DNA from 2 places in the Mesorhizobium quangtriensis genome. Region 2 is predicted to be linked to the other one. Evidence: predicted binding sites of a transcription regulator. Region 2 holds the regulator's gene; the other holds the start of a gene.
The links. The regulator LexA, encoded in region 2, represses DNA repair genes until DNA is damaged. The targets are predictions, from matches to a motif close to TGTTCNNNNTGTGTTCNG.
Positions count from the first base shown of each region.

Region 1: the regulator LexA is predicted to act here: its motif matches at 1,872-1,889, upstream of ABMA32_RS01410 (YifB family Mg chelatase-like AAA ATPase).

Region 1 covers NZ_JBEBMF010000001.1:269,658-277,587, reverse strand. The annotation lists gene ABMA32_RS01415 (transglutaminase-like cysteine peptidase) at 1-95, shown strand, start outside; gene ABMA32_RS01410 (YifB family Mg chelatase-like AAA ATPase) at 244-1,773, opposite strand; gene gshB (glutathione synthase) at 1,977-2,924, opposite strand; gene ABMA32_RS01400 (GtrA family protein) at 3,021-3,395, opposite strand; gene ABMA32_RS01395 (glycosyltransferase) at 3,392-4,393, opposite strand; gene ABMA32_RS01390 (GtrA family protein) at 4,562-6,376, shown strand; gene ABMA32_RS01385 (putative bifunctional diguanylate cyclase/phosphodiesterase) at 6,505-7,854, shown strand.
Region 2 covers NZ_JBEBMF010000003.1:464,030-471,959, forward strand. The annotation lists gene lpxB (lipid-A-disaccharide synthase) at 1-88, shown strand, start outside; gene gltA (citrate synthase) at 116-1,399, opposite strand; gene gltX (glutamate--tRNA ligase) at 1,568-2,992, opposite strand; gene ABMA32_RS18065 (ComEC/Rec2 family competence protein) at 3,117-5,621, shown strand; gene lexA (transcriptional repressor LexA) at 5,615-6,334, opposite strand; gene ABMA32_RS18075 (molybdopterin molybdotransferase MoeA) at 6,442-7,650, opposite strand; gene moaC (cyclic pyranopterin monophosphate synthase MoaC) at 7,647-7,930, opposite strand, start outside.

The sequences.
Region 1 (7,930 bases), on a different contig from region 2:
TCCTGAAGCGTCAGGCCAGCAACCATACCGGCCGCTGGGTCAGCATCCGCGAAGCCCAGCCCGCAGCGCCGCTGGTCGGCTCGGTCAGCCAGTAACTTATTCTCCAGGACGAACCCGTCACATCGCGCGACCGTCGCGCAAAGCACGTCGGGTCGATCCAGACTGGCTTCTCCTCTGGCGCTCATTCCTGTCTTGGCTATTCGCCTTGCCGGACCGGCAGCGCGATTTTCGTGCCACCTCGACCTACGCCGCCTGCGCCATGCGCTCCGCGCTCATGCGGTAAGAGATAGCCTCGGCCAGATGAATCCGTCCGACACCATCGCTGCCGTCGAGGTCGGCCAGTGTGCGGGCGACGCGCAGCACCCGGTGATAGGCGCGCGCGGAGAAGCCCAGCTTCTCGCTGGCGTCGTGCAGCAGCGCCAGCCCCGCCGCATCGGGAGCCGCGATCTCCTCGATCAGTGAGGTCGGGCAATGCGCATTGGTCGACGCCGCCACGCCGAGTGCGGCGAACCTCTCGTGCTGCACCTGTCGCGCGGCCAGAACCCGGGCAGCGACTGCCGCGCTCGATTCCGAGCGGCCCGGCCTGATCAGGTCGCCAGCCGAAACCGCCGGAACCTCGATTCGCAGGTCAATACGGTCGAGCAGCGGGCCTGAGACCCGCGCCTGATAGTCGGACTGGCAGCGCGGCCCACGCGCGCAGCGGTAACCCGGCTCCCCCGCCATCCCGCACTTGCAGGGGTTCATCGCGGCAACAAGCTGGATGCGGGCCGGATAGGCGACGCGGTGGTTGGCACGCGCGATGACGCATTCGCCCAATTCCAGCGGCTGCCGAAGCGCGTCGAGCGTCTGCGGCGAGAATTCGGGAAATTCGTCGAGGAAGAGGACGCCATTGTGCGCCAGCGACATCTCGCCCGGCCGCACGCGCAGGCCACCGCCGACCATAGCCGCCATCGAGGCCGAGTGGTGCGGCGCGCGGAACGGACGGCGGTCGGTCAGTTTGCCGCCCGCAAGTTCGCCCGCCATCGACGCGATCATCGAGACCTCAAGCAGTTCCTTCGGCTGCAGGCGCGGCAGTATAGACGGCAGCCGTTGCGCCAGCATCGACTTGCCTGAACCGGGAGGCCCGATCATCAGGAGGTTGTGACCGCCAGCGGCTGCCACTTCGAGCGCCCGGCGCGCGCTTTCCTGTCCCTTGATGTCGGCGAGGTCAGGCAGGTCGCCGGCCGGCGCATGGACGCTCGCCTCGGGTCGCGACAGCACCTGAGTGCCGCGGAAATGGTTGGCGACGGCGATCAGGCTGCGCGGCGCGAGGATGTCCATCTCAGCACCGGCCCAGGCGGCTTCCGAACCACAGCCATGCGGGCAGATCAGCCCCTTGCCTTCGGCGTTGGCGCCGATCGCCGCAGGAAGCGCGCCGGCCACCGCGGCGATCGTGCCGTCAAGCGACAATTCACCCAGCACGACGTAGCCGCCAAGCGCATCGCCAGGAACAGCGCCCAGCGCCGCCATCAGTCCCAGCGCGATCGGCAGATCATAGTGGCTGCCCTCCTTGGGCAGGTCGGCAGGCGCCAGATTGACAGTCACCTTCTTCGCCGGCATGGACAGGCCCGAAGCGTGCAGCGCGGCCTGAACCCTCTCGCGACTTTCGGCCACTGCCTTGTCCGGCAGGCCGACGATGTGCATCCCTGTCTTGCCGGGCGCAATCATGACCTGGACATCGACCGGCACGGCCTCGATGCCCTGGAACGCAACCGTGCGCACGCGCGATACCATGCCCCGCCCCTCCGGAACGGCCGGCTGCCTTACACCCGGCAGCACAACCGCGTCAGATTTCCCTTTACGTCAGGACAGCACGGTTTTCAGGATAAAGCAAGAACAAGAAGGGAACAAACGCGCGAAAAATATCACCGCCGATTGAGGCAGGTTGCATCGCGTGAACAAAGGCGCACCGCTTGGAGAACGCCCGTCGGAGTGCCTCAGGATGCGCTTCGCTTGGCCTCTACGGCATCCCAGAACAAGGCCGCGATGTCAGCCCCGCCGAACCGCTTGACCTCGCGCACGCCGGTCGGCGAGGTCACGTTGATCTCGGTGAGATAGTCGCCGATCACGTCGATGCCGACGAGGATGAAGCCGCGCTCCTTCAGGGAGGGGCCGATGCGCGCGCAGATCTCGCTTTCGCGCTCGGTCAGTTCGGTCGCTTCGGCGCGCCCGCCGACATGCATATTTGAGCGCGAATCGTGCTCGGCCGGCACGCGGTTGATGGCGCCGACCGGCTTGCCGTCGATCAGGATGATACGCTTGTCGCCCTTGCGCACGTCCTTAAGGTAGCGCTGAACGATGTAGGGTTCGCGGAACATCTGGCCGAACATCTCAAGCAGCGAAGCGAGGTTGCGGTCGGCATCCTGCAGGTGGAAGACGCCCGCGCCGCCATTGCCGTAGAGCGGCTTGACGATGATATCGCCGTGCTCCCTGCGGAATGCATCGACCTCGCGGCTGTCCTTGGTGATCAGCGTGTCCGGCATCAGGTCGGGAAATTCGGTGACGAATATCTTCTCCGGACTGTTGCGAACCCAAGCCGGGTCGTTGACCACCAGCGTCTTCGGATGAATGCGCTCCAAAAGATGCGTCGTCGTGATGTAGTTCATGTCGAAGGGCGGATCCTGCCGCAGCAGGACGACATCCATTTCGGAAAGGTCCGTGCGCACCGGTTCGCCCAGGGTGAAGTGGTCGCCCTTCACGTCTCGCAATTGCATTTCCTCGATCCGCGCGAAAACCTTGCCGCCGAGCATCGAGAGCCTGTCGGGCGTGTAGTGGAAGAGCCTGTGCCCGCGCCGCTGCGCTTCCAGCGACAGCGCGAAGCTGGTGTCCCCGGCGATCGACACGGTCGATATGTGGTCCATCTGGACGGCGACGTTCAGCGTCATGGGGTTCTCCGGGAGACGGTGTCTCAGGCGATATAAGCAAGCGCGTCGCCGCTGCCAATCGGGCAGATCAGGCAAGGGTTGGCGCAGGATTGCGTGTCAGCGGTCGAAGACGAGCCGGGAATAGCCAAGATAGGACAGCGCCATCGCCGCGCCCGATGCGATAACGAGCGCGACAAGCGGCGGCATCGCGGGCATGGCGAGCAGCAGCCCGCTATAGAGGAAATAGTTGAACAGGCTGACGGCGATGGCGACGCCGCCGTAGCGCGTCCCTTCCTGCAGCACCCCGCGCGACGAGGACTGGAAGGTGAGCGTACGGTTGCACAGCCATGTGACCGTCATAGCGGCGCCGACGGAGACGATTCTTGCGCCGAACGGCCCGATCGGCGTCACGGCAAGCAGCAGAGCCAGGACGGCGGCGTCGGTGAGGAAGCCGAGGCCGCCGACAAGCGAGAAGCGAAGGATGCGGCTCATGCCGCGCGCGACGAACCGCGCTTGGTCGCCGGTTTCGGCATTTCAGCCACCTCGCGCTTGGCGCGACGCGCCGGAATGCTGAGGTAGAAGATGCGTTTCTGCTCGGCGCGGCCGCGCGAAACCGAATCGAGGATCACGCCGGTGACAAGCATCATCGCCGCGAACATCAAAAGGCCGAGCGAAAGCACCCAGGTCGGCATGCGCGGCACGAGGCCGGTCGCGGCATATTCCACCAGGATCGGCGTCATCAGCACCAGGCCGGCGACGGCGAACACCGTGGCAATCATGCCGAAGAAACGCATGGGCTGCGTTTCCTTGGCCAGCATCGCGAACATCCAGAGGATTTTCGCGCCGTCCTTGTATGTGGAAAGCTTCGATGACGATCCCTCGGGCCGGCGGCCGTAGTCCAGCGCGATCTCGCTGACCGGCAGCTTGAGCTGCGAGGCGTGGACCGACATTTCCGTCTCGATCTCGAAGCCGCCGGAAACGGCTGGGAAGCTCTTGACGAAGCGGCGCGTGAACGCGCGGTAGCCGGAGAAGATGTCTGTGAAATCGCGGCCGAACAGGCGCTTGTAGAGCCCGTTGAAAAGCCGGTTGCCGAAGGCATGGCCGGCGCGCCCGGCGTCGTCGGTAACGCCGCGGCGGGTTCCCACCACCATGTCGCAATGGCCGGTCAGCAACGTGTTGATCAGTTGCGGCGCGTCTTCCGGCGCATAGGTGCCGTCGCCATCAACCATGACATAGATGTCGGCCTCGATGTCGGCGAACATGCGCCTGACCACGTTGCCCTTGCCCTGCCGGGGCTCACGGATGACGATCGCGCCGCTGGCGCGCGCCTTCAGCGCGGTCAGGTCGCTGGAGTTGTTGTCGTAGACATAGACGGAGGCTGCCGGCAGCGTCGCGCGGAAGCGCGAGACGACGTCGCCGATCGTCTTCTCCTCGTTGTAGCAAGGGATGAGGATCGCGATCGCGAAATCCTCGAGATTGCCCTCTCGCATCTGTTTCTCCCCGTCGCCTCGTTGGCGCCAGCTTTATCCGGCAACCTTTCTCCTGGCCGCTCTTGTTCTGTCAGTCGCCGACGAACCGCGCGCTTTACTATTTATTGAAGCCGTTAAGGCTAGGTTTAGGTTCGTCCGAAACTGCGGATCTCTTTCCGGGACATCGAGATGGCGAGCGAAACGACGATGGCGGGGCCTGACATCGGCCGGGAGCCTTTCTGGCGCAGCGATGCGGCCAAGGCCGTCGCCGCCATGCTGATCGTTGCCGCCATATCGTCGGTGGGCGGCTTCGGCCGTATGACAGGCACCAGCGACAACGACAGCCTGCTCCGGCTGGTCCAGGTTCGCGATCTTATCGCAGGCCAGGGCTGGTTCGATCTCCACCAGTATCGCATGGGCCTCGAAGGCGCGCTGCCGATGCACTGGTCGCGACTGGTCGATGCGCCCATCGCCGCGATCATCCTGTCGGTGACCGCGCTGACCGGCTCGCAGAGCACCGGCGAGATCGTGGCCATGATCGCATGGCCGTTCATGCTCTATGCCGTCGCGCTCTACCTCCTGCTGCGCATCGGCCGCCTCATGGCTGGCGAAGAGGCGATCTTCCCGCTTGCCGTCATTGGTGCGGTTACGCTCTACCAGATCGGCATTTTCGTGCCCGGCGCGCTCGACCATCACAACGTCCAGCTCGTACTGATGCTGGCCATGGTGTTCTTCCTGCTTCGAGCCGCTCCGGACAATCTTTCTGCATGGCCGGCGGGCGCAACGGCAGTCCTGATGCTGGCCGTCGGCATGGAGACGGCGCCCTATGTTGCCGCGGGCGGGCTCTTCGTCGTCGGCTGGTATCTGGTTGGCGGCCGGGCCGCGCGCGGCATCGCGGCAGGCTTCGGGGCTGCTTTCGCGCTGACTTCCGGCGCGGTCTTCATCGCCACCGTGCCGCCATCAACCTGGGGGGCCGCCTATTGCGACGCCTTTTCCGTCGCCCAGTTCGCGGTCGGCGCGGTCGGCGGGGCCGGGCTGGCGGCGATCGCCCTGTCGCGGATGCTGAGCGAGACGTTGGCGCGCCGCGCCCTGTCGCTGGCCGCGCTCGGCGCGGTCACGGCAGCGCTTTTGCTCGTCTACTTCCCGCAATGCCTGAGGGACCCCTACGCCGACCTTGCGCCGATGCTGCAAACCTACTGGCTCTCGGCGGTGGCCGAGGCGCAGCCGCTCTGGAAGGTTGTCGAACACAGCCCTGGAGACCTCGCCGGCTACTACGCCACCACCCTGATCGGGCTTCTGGTTCTCGGACTGCGCATGCGCCGGACCGGGCTACGCCGCGAGGACATTCTGATCGCCTTCGTGCTGCTCGTGGCGCTGCTGGTCAGCGTCTGGCAGGTGCGGGGAACGCGCTTTTCCGCGCCGCTTGCCTGTGTGCCGCTGGCGATATGGGTCGCAGGATTGCGGCAGCAGGCCATGGCGTTTCCAGGCACCGCTGCGTCGCTGAAGCTTGTCGGCGCCTGGCTGGTTTCCCTCAACATGGTCTGGGCGCAGACGGCGCAGGCCATGCCGCTTTTCAAGCCATCCGAAACCGCCGGCGAACAGGTCACAAAGGAAATCTGCGACAAGGATGTCGACTTCGACCGTCTCGCCGGGTTGCCTGCCGACACTGTCCTAACCATCTCCAATCTCGGCGCGCCGGTGCTTCGCTTCACGCAACATCGCGTGCTGGCGGGCCCTTACCATCGCAACATTGCCGGTAACGTGCTGGTGCTCGAGACGCTTATGGGGCCTTCTGAGACAGGTCTCTTGAAAGCACGAGAGTCCGGTGTCGGGCTGGTCACTCTCTGTCGCGGCAATGCGGAGACGGGCTTCCTGTCGAAGCGCGCGCCCGACGGGCTGCTGGCCGCGCTTGCTGCGGGCAAGGTTCCGGACTGGCTGGAGATAGTGCCGGAGAGCGCAGGGGAGCCTCTGGAACTCTACCGTGTCCTGCCGCCGAAGCCCTGAATCGCCGATCGGATTTCGGGCGGTTTAGCGAATATCTTTCAAGAGTTTAGGGTGCATCGATACGTTTCCTAAACGCTTTGCTGGCAGATTGCGGGCAATCTATTGGCAGAGTGGCGTCCGGAAATTCAATGCAGACCGTGTTTGCGAACGGCTATGCCGGCAGGGAGAGCCCAGAGCTCGCCTTCACGGACCTGCTGACCGGGCTCGGCAACCATCGCCGTTTCTACGACAAAGTCGACCGGTTGATCGTGGATCGCGCCGAAGACCCCGCGCCCTTCGCCATCGGCATTCTCGACCTCGACGGCTTCAAGCCGATCAACGACCTTTTCGGCTCGAAGGCCGGTGACGACATCCTTATGCAGGTCGCGATGCGGCTGCGCGCCTCCATGGACGATTTCTCCACCGTCACCCGCATCGGCCCGGACGAATTCGCCTTCCTCTACCCGCTCGTCTTCAGCGAAGAGGCCATCGCGGACCGTGCCCGCATGCTGATCGAAATCCTGTCCGCGCCCTATGACGTGGGCGAGCGCACGGCGCGCCTGTCGGCCTCGGTCGGCTGCTCGCTGTTCCATCTTGGCGACGAGACCACGGAAGTCCTGATCAGCAAGGCCGAGACCGCGCTTTACCAGGCCAAGCGTTCGGGACGCGGCAAGGTCGTCGTCTACACCAGCGAAATGGAGGAGGCGGCCAAGCGCGTCACCCGCATTGAGCAGGCGCTTCGGCGCGCTGTCTCTGCCGGCGAAGTGGAGCCGCATTTCCAGCCCATCGTCGACCTCAAGACCCGCCGCACTGTCGGCTTCGAGACGCTTGCACGCTGGACTGACCGCGACCTCGGGCCGGTTTCGCCTGCGGTGTTCATCCCGATCGCGGAGGAGCGCGGCATCATCGGCCAGATGTCGCAGCTTCTGTTGCGCAAGGCGACGGAAGCCGCCCGCGACTGGCCCAAGGACCTGTTCCTCTCCTTCAACCTGTCGCCCTCCCAGCTTGTCGACCAGAATACCGGCCTGCACATCCTCGCCATCCTCGACCGCACCGGCTTCGATCCACGCCGGCTTGAGATCGAGATCACCGAAACCGGCCTGATGTCCGACCCGGCCTCTGCCGAAAAGATCGTACAGGACCTGCGCCGCTGCGGCATCCGCGTCTCGCTCGACGATTTCGGCACGGGCCAGTCGTCGCTAGGCCGCCTGCGCGAGTTCCACTTCGACAAGCTCAAGATCGACCGCACCTTCGTCGCTTCGCTTCTCGATGACCGCCCGGCCCAGCACATCATTCGCGCCATCCTCGCCATGTGCGAGGGCCTCGGCATGGATGTCGTCGCCGAGGGCATCGAGGAGGAGGCGCAGGCCGAGCGGCTCATCCAATTCGGATGTGCTGGCGGGCAGGGGTTCCTGTTCGGCCGCCCGGTCGACGCGGACGCGACCCTGGGTTACCTGCGCGACAGCTTTCGCGGCGCCCAGCGTGCACGGGCGGTCTGACGCCGATCGCCACTGACGCTTGACGACACGCCCAACTTCCACCGACAAGTCCGTCGACAAGGGTGCCCGCGCGATT
Region 2 (7,930 bases):
AGTCAGGCGCCGCATGGCCACGGATCGGCCTTCAGGCGTACTCGCGGCGGAAATCGTTTTGCGGGAGATCGAAAAGCGCGGGCGGTGAAGCCAGCCCGCGCTTGTACTTTACAGCCTACCGCTTGGCGATCGGCACGTAGTCGCGCTCGGGTGCGCCGGTGTAGAGTTGGCGCGGGCGCCCGATCTTCTGCTGCGGATCCTCGATCATTTCCTTCCACTGAGCGATCCAGCCGACAGTCCGCGCAACGGCAAAAAGCACCGTGAACATGGTGGTGGGGAAACCGAGCGCCTTCAGCGTGATGCCGGAGTAGAAGTCGATGTTCGGATAGAGCTTCTTCTCGATGAAGTACGGATCATGCAGGGCGATCTTTTCGAGTTCCAGCGCGACGTCCAATGTCGGGTCGTCCTTGATGCCAAGCTCGCCAAGCACTTCATGCGTGGTCTTCTGCATGATCTTGGCGCGCGGGTCGTAGTTTTTGTAGACGCGGTGACCGAAGCCCATCAGCCGGAACGGGTCGCTCTTGTCCTTGGCGCGCGCGATAAATTCGGGGATGCGGTCGACCGTGCCGATCTCCGACAGCATGTTCAGCGCGGCCTCATTCGCTCCGCCATGCGCCGGGCCCCAGAGGCAAGCAATGCCGGCCGCGATGCAGGCGAACGGGTTGGCGCCGGAGGAGCCTGCGAGACGCACGGTAGATGTCGATGCATTCTGCTCGTGGTCGGCATGCAGGATGAAGATCCGCTCCATGGCGCGTGCCAGCACTGGGTTCACCTTGTATTCTTCGCAAGGCACGGCGAAGCACATATGCAGGAAGTTGGCCGCGAAGCCGAGATCGTTCTTCGGATACACAAAGGGCTGGCCGATATGGTACTTGTAGGCCATGGCCGCGATCGTCGGCATCTTGGCGATCAGGCGCATCGACGCGACCATGCGCTGATAGGGATCGGAGATATCGGTCGAGTCGTGGTAGAAGGCTGAGAGCGCGCCGACGACGCCGCACATGACAGCCATCGGATGCGCGTCGCGACGGAAGCCGGTGAAGAAACGGCTCATCTGCTCGTGGACCATCGTGTGGCGGGTCACGCGATAGTCGAAGTCGTCCTTCTGGGCTTTCGTCGGCAGTTCGCCATAAAGCAGCAGGTAGCAAACCTCGAGGAAATCGCCGTGCTCGGCCAATTGGTCGATCGGGTATCCGCGATGCAGCAGGATGCCCTTGTCGCCGTCGATGAAGGTGATGCCCGATTCGCAGCTCGCGGTGGAGGTGAAGCCCGGATCGTAGGTGAATGCGCCCGTCGTTGAGTAGAGCGCGCCGATGTCGATGACCTCTGGGCCGATGCTTCCGGCTCGTACCTTCAGATCATGGGTTTTGCCGGCAAATTCCAGCTTTGCAGTTGTCATCGCAACCTCCTTCAGCCTACCCATTTTGTTGTTGTCGCGGCATGTTCGCCCGGACCTGAAACCGGCTGTAAGCCGGGCACTCCGAACGCGGTCCCACCCCTTATGGTTGGTGCCAATGTTGCATCGCAACAGGCGGGATACAATGCAAAAAATGACAGCGTCGTTGTCCTAATCGATTTGATCGGCGATACGGGCGAGACTTTCATCTCGACCGAGAACGGCCAGCACGTCGAACACGCCCGGAGATGTGGTCCTTCCGGTAAGCGCGGCACGCAACGGCTGCGCGACAGCGCCGAGCTTCGCGCCCTTTTCTTCGGCAAACACCCGGATGGCGCTTTCGGTTGCAGAAGCCGTCCAGTCGCCATCGAGTTCCTTCAAGGCTGCTGATGCGCCGCGCAGGATCTCTTTCTGCTGCTCACCCAGTTGCGCTTTCGCCTTCTCGTCGATTGCGAGCGGCCGCTCGGCAAACAGGAAAGCTGCGCCATCAGCCAGTTCCACCAGCGTCTTGGCGCGTTCCTTGAGGCCGGGCATGGCGGCCAGAAGCTGTGCGCGGGTCCGCTCGTCGAGCTTGTCTGCAATCGTCTTGCCGTTCTCCAGATAGGGCAGGGTGCGGATCAGGATGTCGAGCAACTCGGCATCGTCCGTCTGGCGCATGTGCACGCCGTTGAGCGCCTCGAGCTTGGCGAAGTCGAACCGTGCGGCACCCTTGTTGACATCCTCGATCTCGAACCAGCGGATCATGTCATCCAGGCTCATGACTTCGTCGTCGCCATGGCTCCAGCCGAGCCGCACGAGATAGTTGCGCAACGCCGAGGGAAGGTAGCCCATCGCCCTGTAGGCATCGACGCCGAGCGCGCCGTGCCGCTTCGACAGTTTTGCCCCATCCGCCCCGTGGATGAGCGGAATGTGCGCCATGACCGGAATGTCCCAGCCCATGGCGTCGTAGATGACCTGCTGGCGCGCCGCGTTGGTCAGATGATCGTCGCCGCGGATGATATGGGTCACGCCCATGTCGTGATCGTCCACCACCACGGCATGCATGTAAGTCGGTACGCCGTCCGAACGCAGGATGATGAAATCGTCCAGATCCTTGTTGGGGAACTTCACGTCCCCCTGCACGCGGTCGCGCACGATGGTCTCGCCTTCGCGCGGTGCCTTGATGCGCACGACCGGCTTCACGCCGGCCGGCGCTTCCGAAACGTCGGCGTCGCGCCAGCGCCCGTCATAGCGCGGCGGCCGGCCCTCGGCGCGTGCCTTCTCGCGCATCGCGTCGAGCTCGGCGGCGGTCTCGTAGGCGTAATAAGCCTTGCCGTTGCGCACCAGTTCCTCGGCCACCTCGCGATGGCGTTCCGCGCGCGCGAACTGGGATATGGGCTCGCCTTCCCAATGCAGACCCAGCCAGGAAAGCCCGTCCAGGATGGCCGTGGTGGCCGCCTCCGTGGAGCGCTCGCGATCCGTGTCCTCGATTCGCAGGAGCATCGTGCCCTTGGTGTGGCGCGCATAAAGCCAGTTGAAGAGGGCCGTCCGCGCCCCGCCGATATGAAGATAACCGGTAGGAGACGGGGCAAATCGGGTGACGACGGTTTTGGACATTCTTTTCTCGAACTGCGGTCCGGGGGGCTGCTCGCATAGCCCGGCGTGCGACCGGTGGATAAAAGTCGGGGTTCATGTAGCATAGGTCGCCCGTCGTGCAAGTATCGGGCGCAGTGGGGGCTGCATGGCAAAGGAGGGATCGCCCGAAAGTGTCGGCGAACGCGCCATGTTCGCTCCCGAAGTCGCGCCCTTTGAAAAGCCGGCGAATCTTCCGGAGGCAGGGCCTAGAACAGTCGTTTCCGCTGTGGCTGGCGTTGCCGTAACGCTCGGCGATGAAAAGGGTCCGCCGCGCACACCGGCTATGGGCCAGAGGCTGTCGGCGATCCAGCGAACCGTGTCGGCGCTGCCTTCGCGAAAAAGCATCGGTCGCGCGATATCGCGCGCCGTCTCCCTCGAACTCGACCGCGGCATAGCCTTCCTGTTCTCGCCGGTCTTTCTGGCGGCCGGTGCGCTGGCCTATTATTCGCTTGCGGACGAACCGGCTGTTCTGCCGCTCGCTGCGGCAGCCGCCGGTCTTGGGCTTTTGGCGTTCGCGTCACGCAGTCGGCCGGCGCTGCATATGGCGTTCATGGCGGCTCTGCTGTGCCTCGTCGGTGTTCTGCTTGCAAAAGCGGAAACATGGCGCGCCGGCACCAAGATGCTTGGCGGCGAGATCACGACCCAGCTTACCGGCCGCGTGGCCGCGATCGAGCGCATGGCCAATGGCCGTGTCCGCTTGACGATCGATGTCGTCGGCACGGCGCGACCCGTCCTGCGCTACGCGCCGGAGCGCGTGCGCGTCTCGGCGAGGCGCATCCCCGACGACGTGACGGTTGGCGAGACTGTCGTCGGCCTCGTCCGCCTCATGCCGCCATCCGGCCCTGTGCGGCCGGGAAGTTACGATTTCTCGCTGGAAAGCTATTTCGACGGCATAGGCGCCAGCGGATTTTTCCTGCGCGGGCCAGAGCGCGCATCTGCCGTCGGTCCAATGCCTGCGCTTGCAACGTTTGGTGCCTCAATCGAACGGCTGCGCCTCTCTATTGCCGAGCGAATCAGCGGCCATATCGGAGGCCCGGAGGGCGAGATCGCGGCCGCACTGGTGGTCGGCGTCCGCGCCGGCATACCGGAGGAGATAAACGAGGCTCTGCGGCGCAGCGGCATCTACCACGTCATCTCGATCTCGGGCCTGCACATGGCGCTTGTCGCCGGTACCATCATGGGCCTGATGCGCGCCGGGTTCGCCCTGTTTCCTTCCTTCTCCTCGCGCCATCCCGTGAAGAAATACGCCGCCACCGTCGCGCTTGTCGGGCTTTCCGGCTACCTGTTCATGTCCGGCGCGGAGGTCGCCGCTCAGCGAAGTTTCATCATGCTCGCGGTCATGCTCGTGGCGGTCCTCTTCGACCGCGCAGCGCTTACTTTGCGCAATCTCGTGATCTCAGCGATCATAGTGATCGTGGTCTCGCCGCATGAGGTGATCGGCCCGAGCTTCCAGATGTCGTTTGCCGCGACAGCAGCACTCGTCGGCGCCTATGCCGCATGGGCGGACTGGCGCAGCAACCGTCCGTCGGCGCACGTAGCTGAGCGTACGCTGCTGCGCAGGGCGGCTCGCTTTTCGCTGGCCGCGATCGCGGGGCTTGCGGTCACCTCCATAGTTGCGGGCGGCGCAACGGCGATCTACGCGGCGTGGCACTTTCAGCAGATGCCGTCGCTGGGGCTGTTCACCAATCTGACTGCGATGCCGGTGGTCTCGGTGATAGTCATGCCGTTCGCGGTGCTGGGCTCGCTCGCCATGCCCTTCGGCCTCGACGGCCCATTTTTCCAGATCATGGGTTTCGGACTGTCCGTCATGCTCGCGATAGCGCAGTGGTTCGCGGAACGATCGCCCCTCGATGTGGTCGGCATGATCAGGCCGGAGGCGGTGGCCGTGCTGACGGTAGCCTTGCTTGCCGCCACCGTCACGTCGACCTGGCTGCGCGTCGCCGCCATTCCGGTCGCACTCGCCAGCCTGTTCCTGCTGTTCGACCGGCAACCCGACCTGTTGGTCTCGGAAGACGCCCGGCTCGTCGGCCTCGACCTCGGCGCCGGCCAGATCGCCATCAACCGCCCACGCCCCAATCAGTTCACCATCGACAACTGGTCACGTGCCATGCAGGCACAGGAAATCGTTCGGCCTACGGAAGGCGAGGGAACTGTTGCAAGCGACGGGACCGTCACCGTCACCGCCGGCTTCTCATGCGCCGAGAGCGTCTGCCTTGCCCGGCATCCGTCCGGTGCTGTCGTGGCGCTTGTCCCCGATGCCGCGACAGCCGCCGATCACTGCAGCACCGCCACGTTCATCCTCATTGAGGATGCGTCGGCAAAGGATGTCTGCAACTGGAAGGAGCTGCTGGTTGTGACGTCCCGTGATCTTGCACGCTACGGAAGTGCCGCAGTTACCTTCTCAGGCTCGGGCAAGCCCACAATCCAGTATGCCATCGCAAAACCGTATCGGCCATGGCACACTCAGCGCGCCTTCTCGCGCGCCGCCCGTGGCCTGCCGCCATACCAGCCGGGCACAACACCCAAGACTGGTGATGATAACAAACCGGTCACCGACGATCGCACGCCGACAGCCACGCCCATTTCGCCTGAAGAAGCCGCGCCTCAATAGCGGCGGATAAGCCCGACCAGCTTGCCCTGCACCTTCACGCGGTCGGGGCCGAAAATCCGTGTTTCATAAGCGGGGTTGGCCGCTTCGAGAGCAATCGAAGCGCCCTTGCGGCGAAACCGCTTCAACGTGGCTTCCTCGTCATCGACCAGCGCCACCACGATCTCACCCGGATTGGCGCTCGAGGAATTCTTGATGATGACCGTGTCGCCGTCGAAGATACCGGCCTCAATCATCGAATCGCCTTTGACCTCCAGCGCATAGTGTTCGCCGCCCGACAGCATTTCCGGCGGCACGGCGATGGAGTGCGTCTTGTGCTGGATCGCGTCGATCGGAACGCCGGCCGCGATACGGCCCATCACAGGGATGGCAACGGACCCGGCATCGTCGTCATTGCTTGCAGACCGGTTTCGCGGCGCCGGCTCCGGCTGGCTGCGCCCGAGGCTGCCCTGGATGACGCTGGGCGAAAACTTCTTCGCCGCATTGAGGCCCGGCGCGATGGAATCGGGAAGCCTGATGACCTCCAGCGCCCGCGCCCGGTTCGGCAGGCGGCGGATGAAGCCCCGCTCTTCCAGCGCCGTGATCAGCCGGTGGATGCCGGACTTGGAGGCAAGGTCGAGCGCTTCCTTCATTTCGTCGAAGGAGGGTGGAATGCCTGACTCCTTCAGCCGCTCGTGAATGAAGAGCAGGAGCTCATGTTGCTTGCGGGTCAGCATCGACATTCCCCCGAGGAATCAAGGTCAAACAAAACCAGAACAAACACTATCTGTTCCAGTTGTGTTCCGCAACTGTTTAAATTTTAATGAATACGTTGACGTTTTGTTCAGCGTAACAGCAGAACGCGGCAAGGATCGCCCGCTTTCACTTCCGGAGCGAAAGGCTCGCGCACGATCAGCCCGCCGGCATCGGCCAGCAGTCGCAGCATCGACGAATCCTGTATCGCAAAGGGCGTCGCCACGATTCGTTCAGGCAGAAATTCCACGGTGGCCCGGACATAGTCCTGGCGCAGATCGTTCGCTGCCATCGTGCCGCCCAGCACAGCGTCGATGAAGGGCGCTTCGTAATGCCGCCCGCCGAGCCGAGCCAGCAACGGGCTCAAAAAAAGCTGAGAACAGACGAGGCTGGCGACAGGGTTTCCGGGTAGCCCGAGGCAGCGGGTGTGGCCAAGGCGCCCGAACATGAGAGGCTTGCCCGGCCGCATCGCGATCTTCCAGAAACCGAGCTCCATGCCGATCTGCTTCAGCGCGGTGTGCACCAGATCATGGTCGCCTACGGACGCGCCGCCGAGCGTGATGATGACATCCGCGTCAGCCTCGAGAGCCTTGCGCACCAAGTCCGAAATTGCCTCGATCCTGTCCGGCGCTATGCCGAGGTCGAGGACGCGTGCGCCGGCCTGCTGGGCGATTGCCGCGACGCCGTAGGCGTTGGAGGCAATGATCTGGTCGGGACCGGTGGCGCTGCCGGGGGGCAGAAGTTCGTCGCCGGTCGCTATAAGCGCGACGAGCGGCTTCCTGACGACCGGCAGGGCAGGATGGTTTGCCGATGCGGCGAGCGACAGCGCGGCTGGGTCGAGTGTCCGCCCCGCTTCCAGCAGCGTTTCCCCATCAGTGAAATCAAGCCCGCGCTTGCGGATATGGCGTCCCGCTGCGACGGTTTCGAGAACCTCGATCGTGTCGCCGTCGAGCGGCCTGACATTCTCCTGTATCGCGATCGTATCGGCCCCGTGGGGAACGGGCGCACCGGTGAAAATCCGCACTGCCTGCCCGGGGCCGACCTCGCCCGGAAAAAGCTTGCCCGCCGCAGCCGTGCCGACAAGCTGCAGGCAGGCAGGGATGTCAGCGACGTCGCTGGCGCGGACGGCATATCCATCCATGGCCGAGGCGTCGAACGGCGGCTGTGTCCGCAGCGCTTGGATAGGTCCTGCCAGAACACGACCGGCCGCCTCGGCGAGAGGGACGATTTCGGCTTCTCCCGGACCAGCGCCTGCAAGGATACGCGCCAGCGCTTGGTCGACGGGCAGCAGCCCGCTCATGCGTAAGCCCTGTAGTCGCCCGACTTGCCGCCTGTCTTTTCGACCAGCCTGATGCCGGAGATGACCATGCCGCGATCGATAGCCTTGGCCATGTCGTAGATGGTCAGGCAGGCGACCGTCGCCGCGGTCAGCGCTTCCATCTCGACTCCCGTCTTGCCGGTGACGCGGGCCATCGTCGTCACGCGCAGCCCCGGCAGCGTCTCGTCAGGCTCGATGTCGACCGTCACCTTGGTAAGCATCAGCGGGTGGCAGAGCGGGATCAGGTCCGATGTCTTCTTGG